3 regions of the Clostridium omnivorum genome follow, and region 2 is predicted to be linked to each of the others. Evidence: riboswitches for the same ligand, from Rfam matches in the RefSeq annotation. Region 2 holds a riboswitch; each other region holds the start of a gene.
What was found. A riboswitch is a leader RNA that binds a small molecule or an ion and turns the genes downstream of it on or off. The one in region 2 is predicted to bind S-adenosylmethionine.
Positions count from the first base shown of each region.

Region 1: it holds a riboswitch for S-adenosylmethionine, as region 2 does, so the genes downstream of both, bsdE14_RS01050 (methionine ABC transporter ATP-binding protein) here and metK (methionine adenosyltransferase) in region 2, are expected to answer to the same signal.
Region 3: it holds a riboswitch for S-adenosylmethionine, as region 2 does, so the genes downstream of both, bsdE14_RS11720 (M20 family metallopeptidase) here and metK (methionine adenosyltransferase) in region 2, are expected to answer to the same signal.

Region 1 is NZ_BRXR01000001.1:223,958-230,461, reverse strand. It holds gene feoB (ferrous iron transport protein B) at 1-942, opposite strand, end outside; gene bsdE14_RS01070 (FeoA family protein) at 944-1,183, opposite strand; gene bsdE14_RS01065 (PilZ domain-containing protein) at 1,334-1,708, shown strand; gene pflB (formate C-acetyltransferase) at 2,090-4,312, shown strand; gene pflA (pyruvate formate-lyase-activating protein) at 4,445-5,170, shown strand; SAM riboswitch class I at 5,288-5,395, shown strand; gene bsdE14_RS01050 (methionine ABC transporter ATP-binding protein) at 5,544-6,504, shown strand, end outside; gene bsdE14_RS01045 (methionine ABC transporter permease) at 6,502-6,504, shown strand, end outside.
Region 2 is NZ_BRXR01000001.1:845,032-851,535, reverse strand. It holds gene yyaC (spore protease YyaC) at 1-425, opposite strand, end outside; gene bsdE14_RS03915 (hypothetical protein) at 574-1,374, shown strand; tRNA gene bsdE14_RS03910 (tRNA-Thr) at 1,642-1,716, shown strand; tRNA gene bsdE14_RS03905 (tRNA-Tyr) at 1,721-1,806, shown strand; tRNA gene bsdE14_RS03900 (tRNA-Val) at 1,820-1,895, shown strand; tRNA gene bsdE14_RS03895 (tRNA-Thr) at 1,917-1,991, shown strand; tRNA gene bsdE14_RS03890 (tRNA-Tyr) at 1,996-2,081, shown strand; SAM riboswitch class I at 2,290-2,393, shown strand; gene metK (methionine adenosyltransferase) at 2,466-3,641, shown strand; gene bsdE14_RS03880 (hypothetical protein) at 3,796-4,062, shown strand; gene nagA (N-acetylglucosamine-6-phosphate deacetylase) at 4,112-5,242, opposite strand; gene recD2 (SF1B family DNA helicase RecD2) at 5,510-6,504, shown strand, end outside.
Region 3 is NZ_BRXR01000001.1:2,446,321-2,452,824, reverse strand. It holds gene bsdE14_RS11745 (hypothetical protein) at 1-312, opposite strand, end outside; gene bsdE14_RS11740 (hypothetical protein) at 441-983, opposite strand; gene bsdE14_RS11735 (MetQ/NlpA family ABC transporter substrate-binding protein) at 1,183-2,028, opposite strand; gene bsdE14_RS11730 (methionine ABC transporter permease) at 2,135-2,815, opposite strand; gene bsdE14_RS11725 (methionine ABC transporter ATP-binding protein) at 2,763-3,842, opposite strand; SAM riboswitch class I at 3,987-4,096, opposite strand; SAM riboswitch class I at 4,276-4,380, shown strand; gene bsdE14_RS11720 (M20 family metallopeptidase) at 4,451-5,665, shown strand; gene bsdE14_RS11715 (DUF4367 domain-containing protein) at 5,717-6,504, opposite strand, start outside.

The DNA.
Region 1 (6,504 bases), 620 kb from region 2:
CATTTTTCTAATTATTTTATCCATTATAAAAGCTACTCTTGCCATATAACCACTATCTTCTAAAAAAGATATACATAAAAACAAGGTTAGTATTACAGGTAAAAAAACAATAACTGAACCGACCCCGCCTACAACCCCATCTACTAGCAGTGATTTGAACCATGGACTGCTGTTATATAATAATGAACTCAAAAAGGGCATCAAGTAATCATTAACACCATTATCTAACAAGTCGGCTAATGGTTGTCCTATCCATGAAAAGGTAAATTGAAATATTAGATATATAATAATCATAAATAGCGGATATGCTAAAAATTTATTTAATAAGATTTTGTCTACTTTTTTTGAGATGGAAATGCTTTGGCCGGTTTTATTGACTAAGCATTTGCCTAGTACATTTTCTATATAAATATATGTTTCTTTTTCATTTTGAAATTGAAAGTTATTATCAATAAATGAATTAAAAAAATTCTTACTTTCGAGTAAGGTTTTTATATCATCGATTCCTACTGCCTTGGAGGCTATAATAGGAACCACTTTTACACCTAAGTTTTTTTCTAGTGCTAAAAAGTCTATTTTAAGTCCCTTTGCTTCTGCAGCATCAATCATATTTAAAACTAAAATAATCGGTTTGTTAAATTGTTTTAGCTGCATTGTTAAGTAAAGATTTCTATTTAAATTAGAAGCGTCTAAAATATTAATTATGACATCTACGTTACCGTTAATTAAAAAATCTTTAGAAACCCTTTCCTCGTTGGAGTAGGTATCCATAGCATAAATGCCTGGTAAATCTACTATCCTGATTGATTTTCCTATGTAACCTTCTTTTTTGTCTACTGTTACACCAGCCCAATTTCCTACATGCTGATTTGAACCTGTTAGTTGATTGAATAAAGTGGTTTTCCCAACGTTGGGATTACCAAGAAGTGCGGCTGTTAACATATTAGTCCTCCTCTACAGTTTGGTTATAAACCTTTATGTTTTTAGCATCTTTTTTTCTTATAGCTAAATCAAAACCTCTAAAGTTTATTATTATGGGGTCCCCTAAAGGAGCTGCTGTTTTTACCGCAATCTCGGTGCCTTCTATTGCTCCTAAAGCTAAAAGTCGTTTTGCTAATTTTTCATCTCCTGTAATGTAGCTTACATAAACTGTTTCTCCTGGTTTTACATCGCAAATGCTCATCATTAACACCTCGTACTGAAAATCATTCTCAAATAAATTTTAACACGCTCGAATAATTTTGTCAATATATTAGTCTATAAATAAAAATAGAAGTTTTTTATTTAAAAATATATTATAATGATATTAGAGGGTAAAAAGGGAGGAAGAATTGTGGATATAAAGTTAGAACATATGAGTAATATAGATAAAAGACATGGGAAGAGAGCAAAATACGATTTGAAGCTATATTATCCGAGGGTGAATAATAACAGTATCTATAATAAATATAACCTTGGATCTCCTATACTAGAGACCATAGATATATCTGAAACTGGGATTAGTTTTATAAGTAGAGCTGAGCTTAGGGAAGATGATTTTATTTCTTTTCTTCTTACAATAGAAAACAATCCTTCATTCTGGTGTATGGCTGAAGTTAAGTGGATTCAAAAAATAGAAGGATTTTTCAAGGTTGGGTGTCAATTTTATTGTCTTAATGAAGATCAGATTAGGTACATAAGAGAATATGTTAGTAAAGTGATAGATTAGCTCAGGCGAAAACCTGAGCTTTTTCTTTTGTAAAAGTTTACATACTTTAAAGATTCGTTATAAGAAAAAAAGAATATTGATTATAAGTGTGTTTTTTAAAACTTTTTGATTTTAATAATTAGATGGAAATTGCCGGCTATATTGTTAGATGAATAATTTTGCTGCTTATATGTCATAAAAAGGAGTTATTCAATAATTATTAATATGAAACAGATGTTATATAAAGTATATAACAGAAAAACAAAGAAATGTAACAGAAAATGTAACTGTTACATTTATAACGCAAAAAAAGCCTAAAATTCTATAAAATTAGGTATTGATACAGAAAGAAAAATATAGTACAATAGAAACATGTTAAATATGAAATAAGGAGTCGATGTTATGTATAAGCAATGGAATGGATTTAACGAAGGTAATTGGATGAATGAAATTAATGTAAGAGACTTTATTCAAAAGAATTATAAACTATATGAAGGCGATAAGAGTTTCTTAGTAGGACCAACCGAAAAAACTAAAAAAGTTTGGGATGAATGCAGTAAGTTAATAATAGAAGAACTTAAAAAGGGAATATTAGGCGTTGATACAGAAACGATTTCTGGAGTAGATGCTTTTAAACCTGGATATATAGATAAAGATAACGAAACAATAGTTGGGCTTCAAGCTGATGCTCCTCTAAAGAGAATAACCAATCCTTTTGGTGGAATAAGAATGGCTGAACAAGCTCTTGAGTCTTATGGATACAAAGTGAGCGATGAAATGCATGAAATATTTACAAAGTATAGAAAGACTCATAACCAAGGCGTTTTCGATGCTTATACTGATGATATAAGAGTGGCTAGAAAAGCTGGGGTTATAACAGGACTTCCAGATGCTTATGGAAGAGGAAGAATAATAGGTGACTATAGAAGAATAGCACTATATGGTATAGATAAATTAGTTGAAGATAAGAAAAAAGATCTAAAGAACCTAAAAGGAACTATGGTTGAAGAGACTATAAGATTAAGAGAAGAGCTAAATGAACAAATAAGAGCACTTGCTAAGATAAAGAACATGGCTGCTTCCTATGGAGTTGATATTTCACAGCCAGCGTCAAATGCAAAAGAAGCAGTACAATTTGTTTACTTTGGATATTTAGCTGCAATAAAGGAAAATAACGGAGCAGCAATGTCATTGGGTAGAACAAGTACTTTTGTTGATATATATATAGAAAGAGATTTACAAGCAGGTATAATAACTGAAGAAGAAGCTCAAGAGATAGTTGATCAATTTATTATTAAGTTAAGACTTGTAAGACACTTAAGAACTCCTGACTATAACGAGATATTTGCTGGAGACCCAACTTGGGTTACTGAATCCATAGGAGGAGTAGGGGTTGATGGAAGACCACTTGTAACGAAGTCTTCTTATAGATATTTGCATACACTAATAAATCTTGGAACTGCTCCAGAACCAAATATGACAGTGCTTTGGTCACAACAGTTACCAGAAAACTTTAAAAAGTACTGTGCTGAAATGTCAATACTTACAGATTCAATTCAATATGAAAATGATGATATTATGAAGCCAATTTACGGTGATGACTATGCTATAGCATGCTGTGTATCTGCAATGGAAGTAGGAAAACAAATGCAGTTCTTTGGTGCAAGATGCAATGTTGGTAAGTCTTTACTTCTTGCTTTAAATGGTGGTATTGATGAAAAACAAGGATTAAAAGTAGTACCAGGGATTGAGCCAATAACAGATGAAGTATTAGATTATGAAAAGGTGAAAGCTAATTACTTTAAGGTGCTAGAATACATTAGTGAATTATATGTAAACACAATGAATATAATCCACTACATGCATGATAAATATGCCTATGAAGCAGCACAAATGGCATTGCATGATACAAAAGTAGGAAGACTTATGGCATTCGGAGTAGCAGGATTATCAGTTGCTGCAGACTCATTAAGCGCTATTAAATATGCAAAGGTTAAGCCAATAAGAGAAAATGGTATAACTGTAGACTTTGAAGTTGTAGGAGAATTCCCTAAGTATGGTAATGACGATGATAGAGTTGATAGTATAGCTGTAGAAATAGTTGAAAAGTTCTCAAGCGAGCTTAAAAAGACACCAACATATAGGAATGCAAAACATACATTATCAGTGTTGACAATAACATCAAACGTAACTTATGGTAAGAAAACTGGATCTACCCCAGATGGAAGAAAGGCTGGTCAACCTTTTGCACCAGGAGCTAACCCAATGCATGGAAGAGATATTGAAGGAGCTCTTGCTTCATTAAACTCTGTAGCAAAAGTACCATATTCATGCTGCGAAGATGGAGTTTCCAATACATTCTCTATAATTCCAGATGCACTAGGAAAAGAATCAGAAGCAAGAATTAATAATCTAGTAGCTATAATGGATGGATACTTTGGTCAAAATGCTCACCACTTAAATGTAAATGTTCTTAATAGAGAAACACTTATGGATGCAATGGAACATCCAGAAAAGTATCCAACTCTAACAATAAGAGTATCAGGATATGCCGTAAACTTTAATAAATTAACTAAGGCACAACAAGCTGACGTTATAAATAGAACGTTCCACGAAAAAATGTAATTAAGTGCTAGACACTTAAAATATAAAACAAATAGCACACACACATCAATCAAAATTAATAACTATGCTGCATGCCTAAGATTTTCTTAGGCATGTGGTGTTTTAATTATTTAGAAGAAGGAGGGGATTTTTATGACAAAAGGAAGGGTGCATTCAATAGAAAGTATGGGGCTTGTTGATGGACCAGGAGTTAGAACTGTAGTGTTTTTGCAAGGCTGTAAACTTAGGTGTGCATATTGCCATAATCCTGATACTTGGGGAACAGAAGGCGGTACTGAAATGACTTCTGAGGAACTATTAAAAAAGATTCTTAGATTTAAACCATACTTCGAGAGATCAGGAGGGGGAGTGACCTTCTCTGGAGGAGATCCCTTACTTCAACCTGAATTTTTACTAGAAATGTTAAAGTTGTGTAAGAAGATGGGAATACACACTACAATAGATACTGCTGGTTATGGATTTAGCGAATATTATGATGAAATTTTAAAATATACGGACTTAGTTCTTTTAGACATAAAGCACGTGGATGATGAAGGGTATAAAAGCCTAACTGGTCGCTCTAAAAGAGGTCTAGACGAATTTATGAAAGCTCTAGAAAGAGCTAGTACTAAAGTATGGGTAAGGCACGTTGTTGTTCCTGGAATAACAGATTCAAAAGAGCATATTGAAAAACTTGAAGAAATAATTAAAAAAATCAATAATGTAGAGAAAATAGAGCTTCTTCCATACCATACTCTTGGTATTCATAAATATGAGAAACTAGGGATTCCATACAGACTTAAAGATGTAGAACCTATGGATAAAAAACAAACTAGAAAATTAGAAAAGATTATAATTGAAAAAATAAAAATTGCATGATATGTATAAAAAACTTTCAAAAAGCTATTGACATTGAACTAGCTACTATGTATAATATTAATCAATACATGGTTATTAATTAAAAATTACTACAAAAGCAAAATTTAATATTTATCGTACTTATCACGAGAGGTGGAGGGACTGGCCCGATGAAGCCCGGCAACCGGTATTGCTTTTAGCAATACAAAGGTGCCAATTCCTGCAGCGTAAGCTGAGAGATAAGGAGAACACTAGGCGTATTTTTACCCGAGGGTTTTCCTCGGGTTTTTCTTTTGTGAAAAAATATGCAGGAACAGCATATCGATGTGTCATTTTAGTATTTATTTATGCAACCGGTTGCGTACATAATTGCGCTTTATAAGGAGGTAACTGAATGCTTGAAGTTAAAAATGTAAGTAAAGCCTTTGGTAAGAATCTAGTCTTACATGATGTAACATTAAAAGTTAATGAAGGGGAGATTTTTGGAATAGTTGGACATAGTGGTGCTGGTAAGTCGACTTTACTTAGATGTCTCAATGGTCTTGAAGCTTATGATAGTGGAAATATTGAAGTTATGGGAAGGGAAGTAAAAACACTTAGTTCAAGGGAGATAAGACTGCTTAGGAAAGATTTAGGGATGATTTTTCAAGGATTTAATTTGCTTAAGAGGAAAAATGTCTTTGAAAATATTGCACTTCCTCTTGAAGTTTGGGGATATGGAAAAGCTGAAATAAATAACAAGGTGAGCAATTTACTCCAGTTAGTTGGACTTGAAGATAAAAGAAATAGCTTTCCTAGTGAATTAAGTGGAGGACAAAAACAAAGAGTAGCGATAGCTAGAGCTTTAGCACTTGAGCCAAAGGTTTTGCTATGTGACGAAGCTACTTCAGCATTAGATCCTAAAACAACAAAGTCTATACTTCAGCTTCTAAAAGAAATTAATGAAAAATTGAAATTAACTATTATTATTGTTACTCATCAGATGGAAGTAATAAAGGAAATATGCTCAAATGTGGCTTTAATGGAAGGTGGCGAAGTAAAAGCAATAGGCGAAGTAGAAAAATTATTTCTAAAGCCTACCTATGAACTAAAAGATCTTATGGGAGAAGAGGAAGTGCTGCCATTCAGTGGAATAAACATAAAGGTTTTCTTCTCAAAAGAGATTAGTCAAAACAGCTTAATCACTTCCATGGCTAGAAGTCTTGATATAGACTTTTCTATTGTATGGGGAAAACTTGAAAAATTTAGAGAAGATGTTTTAGGCAGTTTAGTTATTAATGTTTCCGAGGAAAATAGTAGCGCCATAATAGAATACCTTAACAGCAAGTCCATAGGATGGGAGGTAATAAAAAATG
Region 2 (6,504 bases):
TCTGTGCTTTCACTCGAGTCAACAATCCCTATAATTGAAGCATCACCAACATCAGGTAAGGATTTTCCTACCCCTTTGCCAGGGTGGATAGGATAATCACGAGCTTGAATTTCACCAATACTGTTAGTATCACCAAGGCAGGCATCAATTCCAATAATGCTAGCTTTTGGATGCAAGCTTTTAATTTCTATTAATCTTCTATCAATATTCAAAGCATGTATAGGTTCAGAAATTGTCCCGTAGATAGGGAAGGGAAAACTACTTTCTTTAAGCATGGTGCCTACAAGAGGGCCTAGACAATCACCTATACATCTATCTGTACCTATACATACGATTACAGTGTTTTCATTGTAAAAATCCTTTAGGAAATAAGCTATTTCATAGTAAGCTAAAGGGTTCAAATAATTGGCCTTAATTTTACTCAAGTTATACACCTCCTCATTAATATATATGAGTGCAGTGTATGAAATATTAAGTATAATTTATAAAAATATGTCAATAATGGAAATAGGTATAAAAGAAAGAAAGTTATAAAAGCTTTGAATTATAACCTGTATATAGGGAGGTTTTTTTATGAGTAAATCTAAAATGTCAGTAGTTATTATATTCTGTACTATTATAACAGTTACAGCTATGATAAAACCTGAGGTTTTTACTATAGAAGGCATTAGAGAGACAAAAATTAGCTTGTTAGATAATATAAAAAAAATAAATTTCTTATCAAAAGGTAATGGAGATAAAGTAAACCAAAAGGTAACATATAAAGATGTAGTACAAAGTTCCGAAATAAAGGTTAAGGATGTTAATACGGGTAAGGTAGAGATACCGATTAAAAATAATAATAACAAAAGTAATGGGTCTAAAAATAGTAAGGCTTCAAGTAAATATGGTATAGTTCTTTCTGAAGAAGCAAAGAAAAGTAAGATAAATGCACTTCATGAAAGTCAAGTTGAAGATATGAAAAATTACTATAATGATAAATATGCACAGAATAATAATACTAAAAAGGAAATAAGTAAAGAAGTATCAAAAGAGAAGGATACTAAAAATAGTACGTCAATAGATGGTGGAGATAAAACTGACACGTCTGTGGATAATGGAGATAAAACTGATACCCAAGTATTTAAAGTATCTAGGGAAGAAATAAAAGATAAATTAACCTTATCGGATAAGCAAAAAATATTATCTGTTGCTAGAAAATTATCGCCATCCGACTATGAAAAGATTAACAAATATATAAATAATGAAGATGGTGAGCAGGGAGTAATTGATGCTGTTAAACTTCTTAGAGATAGGCTTTCCGACAAGGATTACGAAAAAATTAAAGAGGTAGCAGGAAAGTTTTTAAATATGGAAGTAGTTGAAAAAAAGTAGCGCTATTAAAAGATTGCTTTAAAGCTTATTTTCATAAGATGTTTCATGAATTGTGAATTTGCTGACTATTATAGTAATGATAATGTTTAAATACATTAAAATAAATGAAGGTTTGATATGTAAGAGGAAGAAAAACATAATAATTGAGAGTTTGAGAGAGAAGGTTTTTTATATTGCCGTATTGCGATAGTTGAAATGAAATCAATATGAAGGTATACTATTCCTTGTCAGTGGCGCTCCGGTGCCTAAGACAAAATCAAATATATTGCTGGCATGGCTCAACGGTAGAGCAGCTGACTTGTAATCAGCAGGTTGTAGGTTCGATTCCTATTGCCAGCTCCAATATGGAGGAGTTCCCGAGTGGCTAAAGGGGGCAGACTGTAAATCTGTTGGCTGACGTCTTCAGTGGTTCGAATCCACTCTCCTCCACCATAAAAATTAATGTGGGCGCATAGCTCAGCTGGGAGAGCATCTGCCTTACAAGCAGAGGGTCACAGGTTCGATCCCTGTTGTGCCCACCACATAAAACTAAATAATATCATGCTGGCATGGCTCAACGGTAGAGCAGCTGACTTGTAATCAGCAGGTTGTAGGTTCGATTCCTATTGCCAGCTCCAGTATGGAGGAGTTCCCGAGTGGCTAAAGGGGGCAGACTGTAAATCTGTTGGCTGACGTCTTCAGTGGTTCGAATCCACTCTCCTCCACCATAAAAACACTGAAAGGTGTTTTTTTTAATGTCCATACATATTTGAAAAAATAGTTTTTATTGATATATTATATGAAATAAAAAAATTAGGAATTTAATAAAAGAATTTGGAAAATCACATGAATTTTATTGCTTTCCTTGAATTATAGGTGTTGACAGTAATGAAACACTATGCTATTATGATTTAGAATTTAATACTTTATGTTATGCTCTTATCCAGAGAGGTGGAGGGAAACGGCCCTATGAAACCCGGCAACCGGTGTATTAAAACACTATGGTGCCAATTCCGCAGTTTATTGCTGCAAGATAGGAGGATGTGATTTACAACATTCCTCTTCTTGTAGAAGAGGTTTTTCTATTTTTATATTGTGAAAGGAGATACAAAATGAGAAGATTATTTACATCTGAATCAGTTACAGAAGGACATCCAGATAAAATATGCGACCAAATTTCTGACTCTGTGTTAGATGCTATACTAGCTCAAGATCCAAATGCTAGAGTTGCTTGTGAAACAGCAGTAACAACTGGTATGGTGCTAGTAATGGGAGAAATATCAACTAATTGTTATGTTGATATTCCAAAGGTTGTTAGAAAGACAATTGAGGACATTGGCTATACAAGAGCAAAATTTGGTTTTGACTGTGATACATGTGCAATATTAACATCTATAGATGAGCAATCTGGTGATATAGCTATGGGGGTTAACGAAGCGCTTGAATCAAAAAAAGGTAATATGGATAAAATTGAAGCAATTGGTGCTGGAGACCAAGGAATGATGTTTGGATTTGCAACAAATGAAACTCCAGAATATATGCCACTTGCTATATCTATGGCCCACAAATTAGCAAGAAGATTAAGTGAAGTTAGAAAAAATGGTACATTAGATTATCTAAGACCAGATGGAAAAACACAGGTTACTGTTGAATATGAAGATGACAAAGCAGTAAGAATAGATACTGTAGTTATTTCTACTCAACATAATCCAGATGTAACTCGCGAAACTATTGAAAGAGACTTGATTGAGCATGTTATAAGAAAGATAGTTCCAGCAGAGCTTTTAGATGAAAATACTAAGTACTATATAAATCCTACAGGAAGATTTGTTATAGGTGGTCCACAAGGAGATTCTGGATTAACAGGAAGAAAAATAATCGTAGATACATACGGTGGGTATGGAAGACATGGTGGTGGAGCTTTCTCAGGAAAGGATCCAACTAAGGTTGATAGATCTGCAGCTTATGCTTCAAGATGGGTTGCAAAAAACCTTGTAGCTGCTGGTGTTGCAGATAAACTTGAGATTGAATTAGCATATGCTATAGGTGTTGCTAAGCCGGTTTCAGTTGAAGTTGATACTTTTGGAACTGGAAAAGTTTCAGATGACAAGATAGTTGAAATAATTAATAAGGTATTTGACCTAAGACCAGCTGCAATTATTAGAGATCTTGATTTAAGAAGACCAATCTACAAACAAACAGCTGCATATGGACATTTTGGAAGAACAGACGTTGATCTTCCATGGGAAAGACTTAATAAAGTAGAAGCCATTAAGGAATTACTTTAGAAACTTAACTTTGTTATAGTAGAGCTTAATTAAACAAATACCCGCTGCTATGCGGGTATTTTTGTTGCGTAGTAAATTTATGTAATAATAAATTTTAGCTTTTTTTCACATAATAGTAGTACTTAAATTTACAAAAAACGAAAGAGGTAATAATATGAACAATATATGGAAACTAAAGTTTGTAGCTTTTATTCATTCTACTAGTGTATTCTATAAAAGACTTTATTTTACACTTCTTGCAATTACAATTGGAGCAGGATTATTGTCATTGTTTTCATTAATTGGTTTTATTAATAAGCTAGTTAATATCGTTAGAACAAGTCCTAATGGTATGTTTATTACCATAGTATTCTTTGTTGTATTTCCGGTTTTAGCTTTTATGCTAGATAAAAGCTTTGCGGCTAATGTGCATGAAAAATAAGATTATAATAAATCCCTGTGCCTTTTAGCACAGGGATTTATTAGTTAGTTTATCTAATTATTTTTCCGCCGATTATAACCTTCTCGATATTTATGTCATCGTCAAATAGTACTAAATCTGCATCATAGCCTTCTTTTATTAAGCCTTTTTTATCAGCTACTTTGCAATGCTTTGCTCCATTATAGGTTGCCATTTTAACTATATCATAAAGCTGAAAAGTAGAATTTTTATATACATTTCTAATAGCTTTATCTAAAGTTAATATGGAACCAGCTAAATTACCTTCTTTAAGTCTCGCAGCTCCATCTTTTACATATACATCTTGACCACCTAAAGCATATTTTCCTTCAGGCATTCCACAAGCCATCATTGCATCTGTTACTAAAAGTACCTTGTCAGTTCCTTTTTGCTTATATGCAACTCTAAGTGAAGGATAACTAATATGAATTCCATCAGAAATGGTTTCTGTAGTTATATCAGTATCGAATATTGCACCTACTATTCCAGGCTCTCTATGATGCAGTGGAGTCATAGCATTATAAAGATGAGTTGAATGACCTATGCCAAGTTTAATGCCTTCTAGTGCCTGCTTATAAGTGGCTTTTGAATGACCTATAGATATTACAATACCTAAATGATTTAGGTATTCAATAAGTTCTTTAGCACCCTCTACTTCAGGAGCAATAGTAATGCTTGTTATTGAATCTAAATGTTCTCCAACCATTTCTTTAAAGGTATCAATAGAAGGAGTTTGTATAAAATTAGGATTTTGAGCACCAATCATTGATGGGCTAATAAAAGGCCCTTCAAGATGAACTCCCAACACATTAGCACCATCTGTTCCAGCTGCCTTAGCTTCGGCTACTGCTTCGATAGCTTTTTGTATATCATTGATACTGCAGGTCATAGTAGTAGGAAGAAATGAAGTAGTTCCAAAAGCTGCTATGGTTTTAGCTATTGTGTTTATAGATTCCCTTGTTCCATCCATTGTATCTGAGCCACCGGCACCATGAATATGCACATCAATAAACCCTGGTGAGAGATAGAGACCTTTTGCATCAATTATATCTGTATTAATTTGGGTTATTGGATTGATTTCTTTTATTTTATCCTTTTCAATTAAAACAGAACCAGTTTCTATTCTGTCATGAAAAATTATTTTACAATTTTTAATTAACATGAAAATCCCCTCCGAATTCTATTTTAGATTTAAGAATGTTTAAAGTCAATAACCTTAAGTAATACACATAAAAATGAAAAGAACAATGATGAGAATTAAAAAAATTATTAAATAACGCAAGTTATATTATAGCAGTTGAGAAATTTATTTTATTAGGGTATGCTATAATTATAATATTTTTTATTACATTATTTTATATATTATTATAAAAATTATATATCTTTTGCATTATGGAGAGTAATGCAAATTAGATATGGGAGAGATTTTATGCCAGAAATACAAGGAACAGTAGAAGCAATTCTTTTTCAGAACGAAGAAAATGGATACGTAGTAGCGTACATAAAAGATAAAAGTGATAAAGTTACAATAGTTGGAACTATTCCATATATTAATGAAGGGCAAAGTTTAAAGCTTACAGGACAATGGGTTGTTCATCCTCAATTTGGCGAGCAATTTAAAGTGGAAAGCTGTGAGGAACTATTACCAACTTCTATTGTTGGAATAGAAAAATACCTTGCGTCTGGGGTTATTTCAGGAATAGGACCTGTTACAGCAAAAAAAATTATTGAGAAGTTTGGTGAACAAACTTTAGAAATATTGGACAATGATATAGAAAGACTTAGAGAAATAGAAGGCATAGGAGAGAAAAAGATTGAAATAATTTTTGAATCCTATTCTAGACAAAGGGAAGTTAAAAATATAATGGTTTTCCTTCAAACCTATGGAGTTACCCCTAATCAATGTGTTAAAATCTATAAAAGATTTGGAGCTACCTCTATTAATGTAGTTAAAGAAAATCCATATGTTTTATCTGAAGAAATTGCAGGTATAGGTTTTAAAACTGCTGATAAAATTGCAAGAAGTTTAGGGATAGAAATAAATTCACCTTTTAGAATACAAAGCGGTGTTAATTTTATTATTAATGAATTTTGTGCTCTTGGAAATACGTATATGCCTTTAGATAAGCTTTTAAAAGAAGGTAAAAGTATTTTAGGAGTATCTGAGGAGGACATTAATAAAAATATTTATGATGGTACTGTAGATGGGCGAATAAAAGTAGAGATTATTGATGGAGAACAGTGCGTATTTACTATACCTTATTATTATTGTGAACTTAGTGTTACTAAAAAAATATTGACTCTAGCACTCACAAATTATGAAAATCTTAATATAAATGTAGAACAGGAAATTTGTGATTTTGAAAAGGATAAAAATATAAAATTTGCACCATCCCAAATTGAAGCAATTAAAGGAGCTGTGGA
Region 3 (6,504 bases), 1.6 Mb from region 2:
TACAACCATTGGCTTAAAAGACTTTAAATCAACCTTTTTAATTATTCTTCTTATAACAAACATAGCTATGGCAAATATAAAACCAATCTCAGCTAAGGTGCCAGCAGCCCCTCCTAATTTCCTTATGGTCCTAAAATTAATAGTACTTCCTGAAATCATAAAAAATATTATAATTGCTGCAGATAATGCTAAAATCACTAGAGCTACTGAAACTCTTTTTCTTTCCTTAGCATTTTGAATTAATGGTTTTTTTACTTCTACACCGTTTTTCATCAATTTAAATACTCCTCTTATATCAATATTTTCTATCATTTATTTATATTAATTACTACATAATAAATATTATTACCTCAACATGACAATCTAATATCAACTTTATTAACAAATTGTAAACAAAAAAAAAGATTAGTATCAGCAATGCTGTACTAACCTTTTCTTATTTAAAAGTCACTTCCGCTAGAATTTCCACTATCACTGAAGCTATTTGATGAATCAGTGAAGCTGCTGGATGAGTCACTAAAGCTTGAAGAATCCCCACTATAAGAGTCACTCCAGCTTGAACCCTCACTATAGGAGTCGCTATAATTTGTACTATCGCTATTATAAGAGTCAGAATAGCTTGAAGTATTATCAATATAAGAATCACTAGAATTAAAATTTTCAAAGCTATTTGAATCATAAGGACTTATATTTCTATCTTCCTCACTTTGAGTCCAATCATTAAAGTTATCAATTAAATCCTGTGGTATATCGAGATTTTCCTCTCTATGCTGAAGCATTTCCAGCATTTGCATTCTTTGAAGATCATCAAGCTGATTCAAAAATTCCGTCTGTGATTCACCTGGTAATGAATCATAATAAGTGATAAAGTTTGTTGGTCTAGTATTTCTCATTGGTCTACTGGGTTTGGACTGATTTCCTTTAGCTCCAGAAAACAAAGCTATAAAGACAATCACCATAAAAATTATTACTATTCCGCTCATATCATTTCTCCTTATAATTATTGAAGGCAGCAGCTAAGCAAAGTAATCATACTTTAGAAGCTGCCAGACTCCTACTATAATTATATGTAGTTTCTACAAAACTTTTCCAATTCCTTTATTAGCAAAATATATAATAATTTTTATTTTCTAAGATAGCTTGCAATTAAATATTGCAGTTACCCTTTGCTCTCTATTTCAATTAAAATGCGGGTATTGATGAACCCTTATAGGTTTCTTCAATAAGCTTTTTAGTTTCTTCGCTTTGATAAACCTGGATAAGCTTCTTTAAGGCAGCGTTGTCTTTATCTTTTGTCTTTACTGCAATTATATTAAAGTAATTCTTTGCACTGTCCTTCTTTACATCTTCTATATATATAGAATCCTTAAGTGGTGAATAACCTGCCTCAACAGCTACTCCATTATTGATTGCTGCAGCATCCACATCCTTTATTGACCTAGGAATTTGTGTGGCTACTAGCTCCACAATCTTAAGATTTTTAGGATTTTCTGCTATATCCTTCACCGTTGGTGTGATACCCGCTCCATCCTTTAATTTAATGAAACCTGCATCCTGAAGTAATAGTAATGCTCTTCCACCATTTGTTGCATCATTAGGTATAGCCACCTTTGCTCCATCATTTAAGTCCTTTATATTCTTTAAGCTGCTAGAATATATGCCCATAGGGGCCAATATAGTATATCCTAGTGAAGTGAGGTCCAGCTTATGATCTGCTTTAAACTTTTCAAAATATGCCACTGTCTGAAAAGCATTTGCATCTATCTCTCCATCATTTAATGCCATATTCGGCCTTACATAATCACTAAAGCTTACTATTTTTAAATCAATATTTTCCTTTGCCAGCCTTTCCTTTACATTGTCCCATATCTTATGGTCATCACCTGTTATTCCCAATTTTATTTCTTGCTTTTTTGCTGAACCAGCATTACTTGAAATAGTGCTTGTTTTTGTATTTCCACAGCCAACTAAAGCTGAAGCTGTAAATAGAATTCCTAAAATTAAGGTTGTTAATCTTTTTATTTTCATAATTTTTTTCTCCTTTCAGTCGAAAACACGGGGTAATCTATTCGTGCCGATTCTTATGGACAAGTTACCCGTTAAAGGTCATTTATACCTTTAATCGCCCTTACTTCTAATGACTTAACTTTTTTAATAAAAATTCTCCAATGCTTTGAATTCCCGTTACTATAATTAGAAGTATAATAATTGTTGCTACCATAACATCAGTCTTGAAATACTGGTAGCCGTACCTAATTGCAAAGTCTCCAAGACCTCCTCCTCCAACAGTTCCTGCCATAGCTGAAAAGCCTATAAGGCTTACAGTTGTAATTGTTAAAGCGTATATTATCCCTGGAAGCCCTTCTCTTAGCAGTACTCTGTAAATTATTTCAAAGGGACTGGAGCCCATAGCCTGTGCTGCTTCAATCACTCCCCTATCAATATCTAATAATGCCGATTCAATTTGTCTCGCTACAAAAGGTGTTGAACCAAAAACAAGTGGAACTAATGCCCCCTTCATCCCGATAGTAGTTCCAACAATTAATCTGGTTAAAGGAATTATTGCTGCAAGTAGAATCACAAAAGGAATAGATCTGAATACATTAATTATCTTACCAACTAAATTATAGATAATCTTATTTTCAAGTATATGTCCTGGCCTTGTAACTACTAATGTTACTCCAATAGGAATACCAATCAAGGTAGAAATGCTACCTGCTATAAATACCATAAGCAGCGTTTCTAAAGTAGCTTTTATCATATCAGGAAAGAGTTCTACCACATTGGGCATAAAGGTATAAAGATGGTGTAGCATTTCTAATCACCTCCGCATGAATATTATTTTCTTCTAGATAAGCAATTGACTTTACTATTCCTTCCTTGCTGCCGCTAAATTTAACTATAAGATTTCCAATAGGTACATCCTGTACTATTTCAATATTTCCAAACAAGATGCTGGCATCTACATTATATTTTCTTGATATTTTCGATATAAATGCCTGACCAGTTTTTTCACCTATAAAAGAAATCTTTAATATAGCCTCCCCTTCAGTTATTACATCAACGAATTCTTTTTGCCCCAAAAACTCATAAATTTTATCATAATGGAATACTGTAGAAACAAACTCTTTAGTTATTTCAGCTTTTGGACTAGAAAAGATCTGAATAATATCCCCTTCTTCTACCACTTTTCCTGAATCCATAACAGCTATCTTGTGGCAGATTTCTTTAACTACCTCCATTTGATGAGTAATAATTACTATGGTTAAATTTAGTTTTTTATTGATTTCCTTCAAAAGTCTAAGAATAGATTGAGTGGTCTGAGGATCTAGTGCTGAAGTTGCTTCATCACATAAAAGCACCTCAGGCTCATTAGCCAATGCTCTCGCTATAGCCACTCTCTGCTTTTGACCCCCGCTGAGCTGTGACGGATAAGCATTAACCTTATCGGTAAGCCCAACAAGTTCAAGCAGCTTCATTACCTTTTCTCTTTCTACAGACTTTTCAAGCTTTTTTCTCTTTAACGGATAAGCAATGTTTTGATAAACAGTCCTTGATTTCATTAGGTTGAAGTGCTGAAATATCATTCCTATCTTTTCCCTTGTTTTCCTAAGCTCTCTCGGGGTAAGGCTTGTAAGTTCTTTACCATTTACCGTAACCTGACCCTTAGTTGGCTTTTCTAGCAAGTTTATACAGCGAATAAGAGTACTTTTCCCAGCCCCGCTAAATCCAATAATCCCATATATTTTCCCTTTTTCAATATGTAAATTAACATTCTTAAGTGCTTCTACCCTCTGCTCTCTACTTGAATAAACCTTGCTGATGTCCTTAAGCCAAATCATAACCATACCCCCTTCTTATTAGTTCATAACAGTATACCAAGTATTCTAAAAATACCATCCTTGAAATAAAAAAACCCTTCAGAAAGAAGGGGTTTAGTGCATAAAAAAAACCCATGGAAGGGTTTGATTCAAAACTTGCACCTTCCCTCATCTTTCAGAACTTAATTCTGCTGGATTTAGCACCTTGCATGCGAATGAAACATGTGGTTGCTGAAGCTTCTTCGGGCCAGTCCCTCAGCTTCTCTTGATAAGGATTTTTATTAAATTTTCGTTTTTTTGCAATTCCGGATTGCTTGAAATTCATTATACGAGGTATTTTTATTATTGTCAACATAAAAAAAGGAAAAATTTTTATATATAATTATATGAAAAAAATCTATTGACAATACCTCTTTCAGGTTTTATTATAGTTTTTAAATAACTGAATAAACCCTTCTTATCAAGAGAGGTGGAGGGAATGGCCCTTTGAAACCTCGGCAGCGGGTTCTTTTAAGAATACTGTGCCAAGTCCAACAAGATTATTCTTGAGAGATAAGAAGAGGAACTATCCTTGTTGATAAGGACCTCTTCTTTATGTGAAGAGGTTTTTTTATTGAGGAGGAATTAACATGAATCATTTTGAAAACCTGAAGGATAGAATTATATCATCCATAGAAGATGAAAAAGAAGAATACCTAGCGATAAGTCATCAAATACATGAGAGACCTGAAATAGGAAATCAGGAGTTTTTTGCTTCTAAGCTGCTTTCAGACACCTTAGAAAGCTATGGCTTTGCCATTGAAAGAGCTGTGGCTGGCCATGCTACTGCTTTTATTGCTCGAAAAAAGTCTTCAAAAATCACTGGACCTGTTATAGGTTATTTGGCAGAATATGATGCTCTTCCAAATCTGGGTCATGCTTGTGGTCATAATATAATAGGCACTACCAGTATAGCCTCTGCTATAGCTCTGTCCAAAGTTATTGATGAAATCGGTGGAGAAATAGTTGTTTTAGGCACACCAGCTGAAGAAGGAGGAGAAAACGGCAGCGCAAAAGGAAGCTTTGTAAAGCATAACCTGCTTCAAGGCATCGATGCCTGTATGATGATTCACCCTTCAAATCAAACTTCAGTAACTGGAACCTCCCTTGCTGTAGATCCATTAGACTTTGAGTTTATTGGAAGGCCAGCTCATGCGGCTGCTTGTCCTGAAGAAGGTATTAACGCCTTAGATGCAGTGATTTCTCTATTTAACGGAATAAATGCATTAAGACAGCACCTACCTAGCGATGTACGAATTCACGGTATTATTACCCACGGGGGAGATGCACCCAATATAGTACCTGAATACTCTAAAGCAAGATTCTTCATAAGGGCTTCTACAAGAAAAGGTTGTGACGAAGTAACTGAAAAGGTTAAAAATATTGCCAGCGGCGCTGCTTTAGCCACCGGGGCAAAGGTTAATATAATATCCTTTCAAAATAAGGTAGATGACTTGCTGATTAATACTAAATTCGATGAAGTTTTTGTAGATAGTATGAAAACACTTGGGATAGAAGTACCTAGTAAAACCTCTAAGGGCTTAGGCTCTACAGACGCAGGCAACATAAGCCAGGTAGTTCCAACAATTCACCCATATATAAGGATTGGTCCAAGTAATTTAGTAGGGCATACTAAGGAGTTCTGTGCTGCAGCAAAATCCACTGAAGCTGATGATGCCTTAATTCTTGCTGCAAAGGCTCTAGCTCTAACAGGACTTAAGCTATTAACTGATGGAGATAAATTAATGGAGATTAAGTCTGAATTTGAAAGGTGTAAAAAAGGAGATGCTTCAAAACTACTTTAATGTAGTTTTGAAGCATCCTCTTATTGCCATTTGTCTATATTCAAGGGTTTATTACAATGACTTAGCCACTTTTATTAGCTCTTCCTTTGTAACATTACTTCCTTTTACACAGTAGAGTTTTTCATTTTCCCAAAATATTATTTGTATGATTTTATTCTTGTCCTCTATATCTTCACGGTACCAGCCATCTATTCCATCAATAGTTTCCTTTTTGAATTTTCCAGTAATATTTTGAAACTTACTCTTATCATCAGTTTCGCTTATAGTTATCATGCTCCCCGTTCCATTGTTGTAATTTTCCCTTGCGATAGTGAGTACTTTGTCTTCTTTTTTCAGCTGCATTATCTGTGTATTATGTATCTTAAAGCCATTTGGAGTATATTTAGGATAATCAACTGTAAAGGGCACCATCTTTTTCGTACTATCATTATATTCAAAGTACTCAAATGTTCCATTTCGATAACTTTTTCTAGTGTCTCCCTGAAGATTAAAATCTAAAGACTTAGCTATATTTATAATATTATCCTTTCCTATACTATCAGAGATCACATTGTAATACTTTCCATTCTTCCAAAGCATTAGCTGCATATTTCCGTTTTTTATTTTCGGATCATACAGATATGCATCCACTCCATTAATACTTATTTTTTCGTACTTATCAATATCACCAGGCTTACCTGTTTCAGTAATCTGCATTATCATAAAGGTATTATTTGATGCTGTTTTGTACACAAGCCCTACACTATATATTTTCCCTATATAATCCTCGTTAATTTCCATATCTGTGTTAGCTAACTTGTAACCTTCCGGTATAAACTTAGGATATTCTATAGGAAATG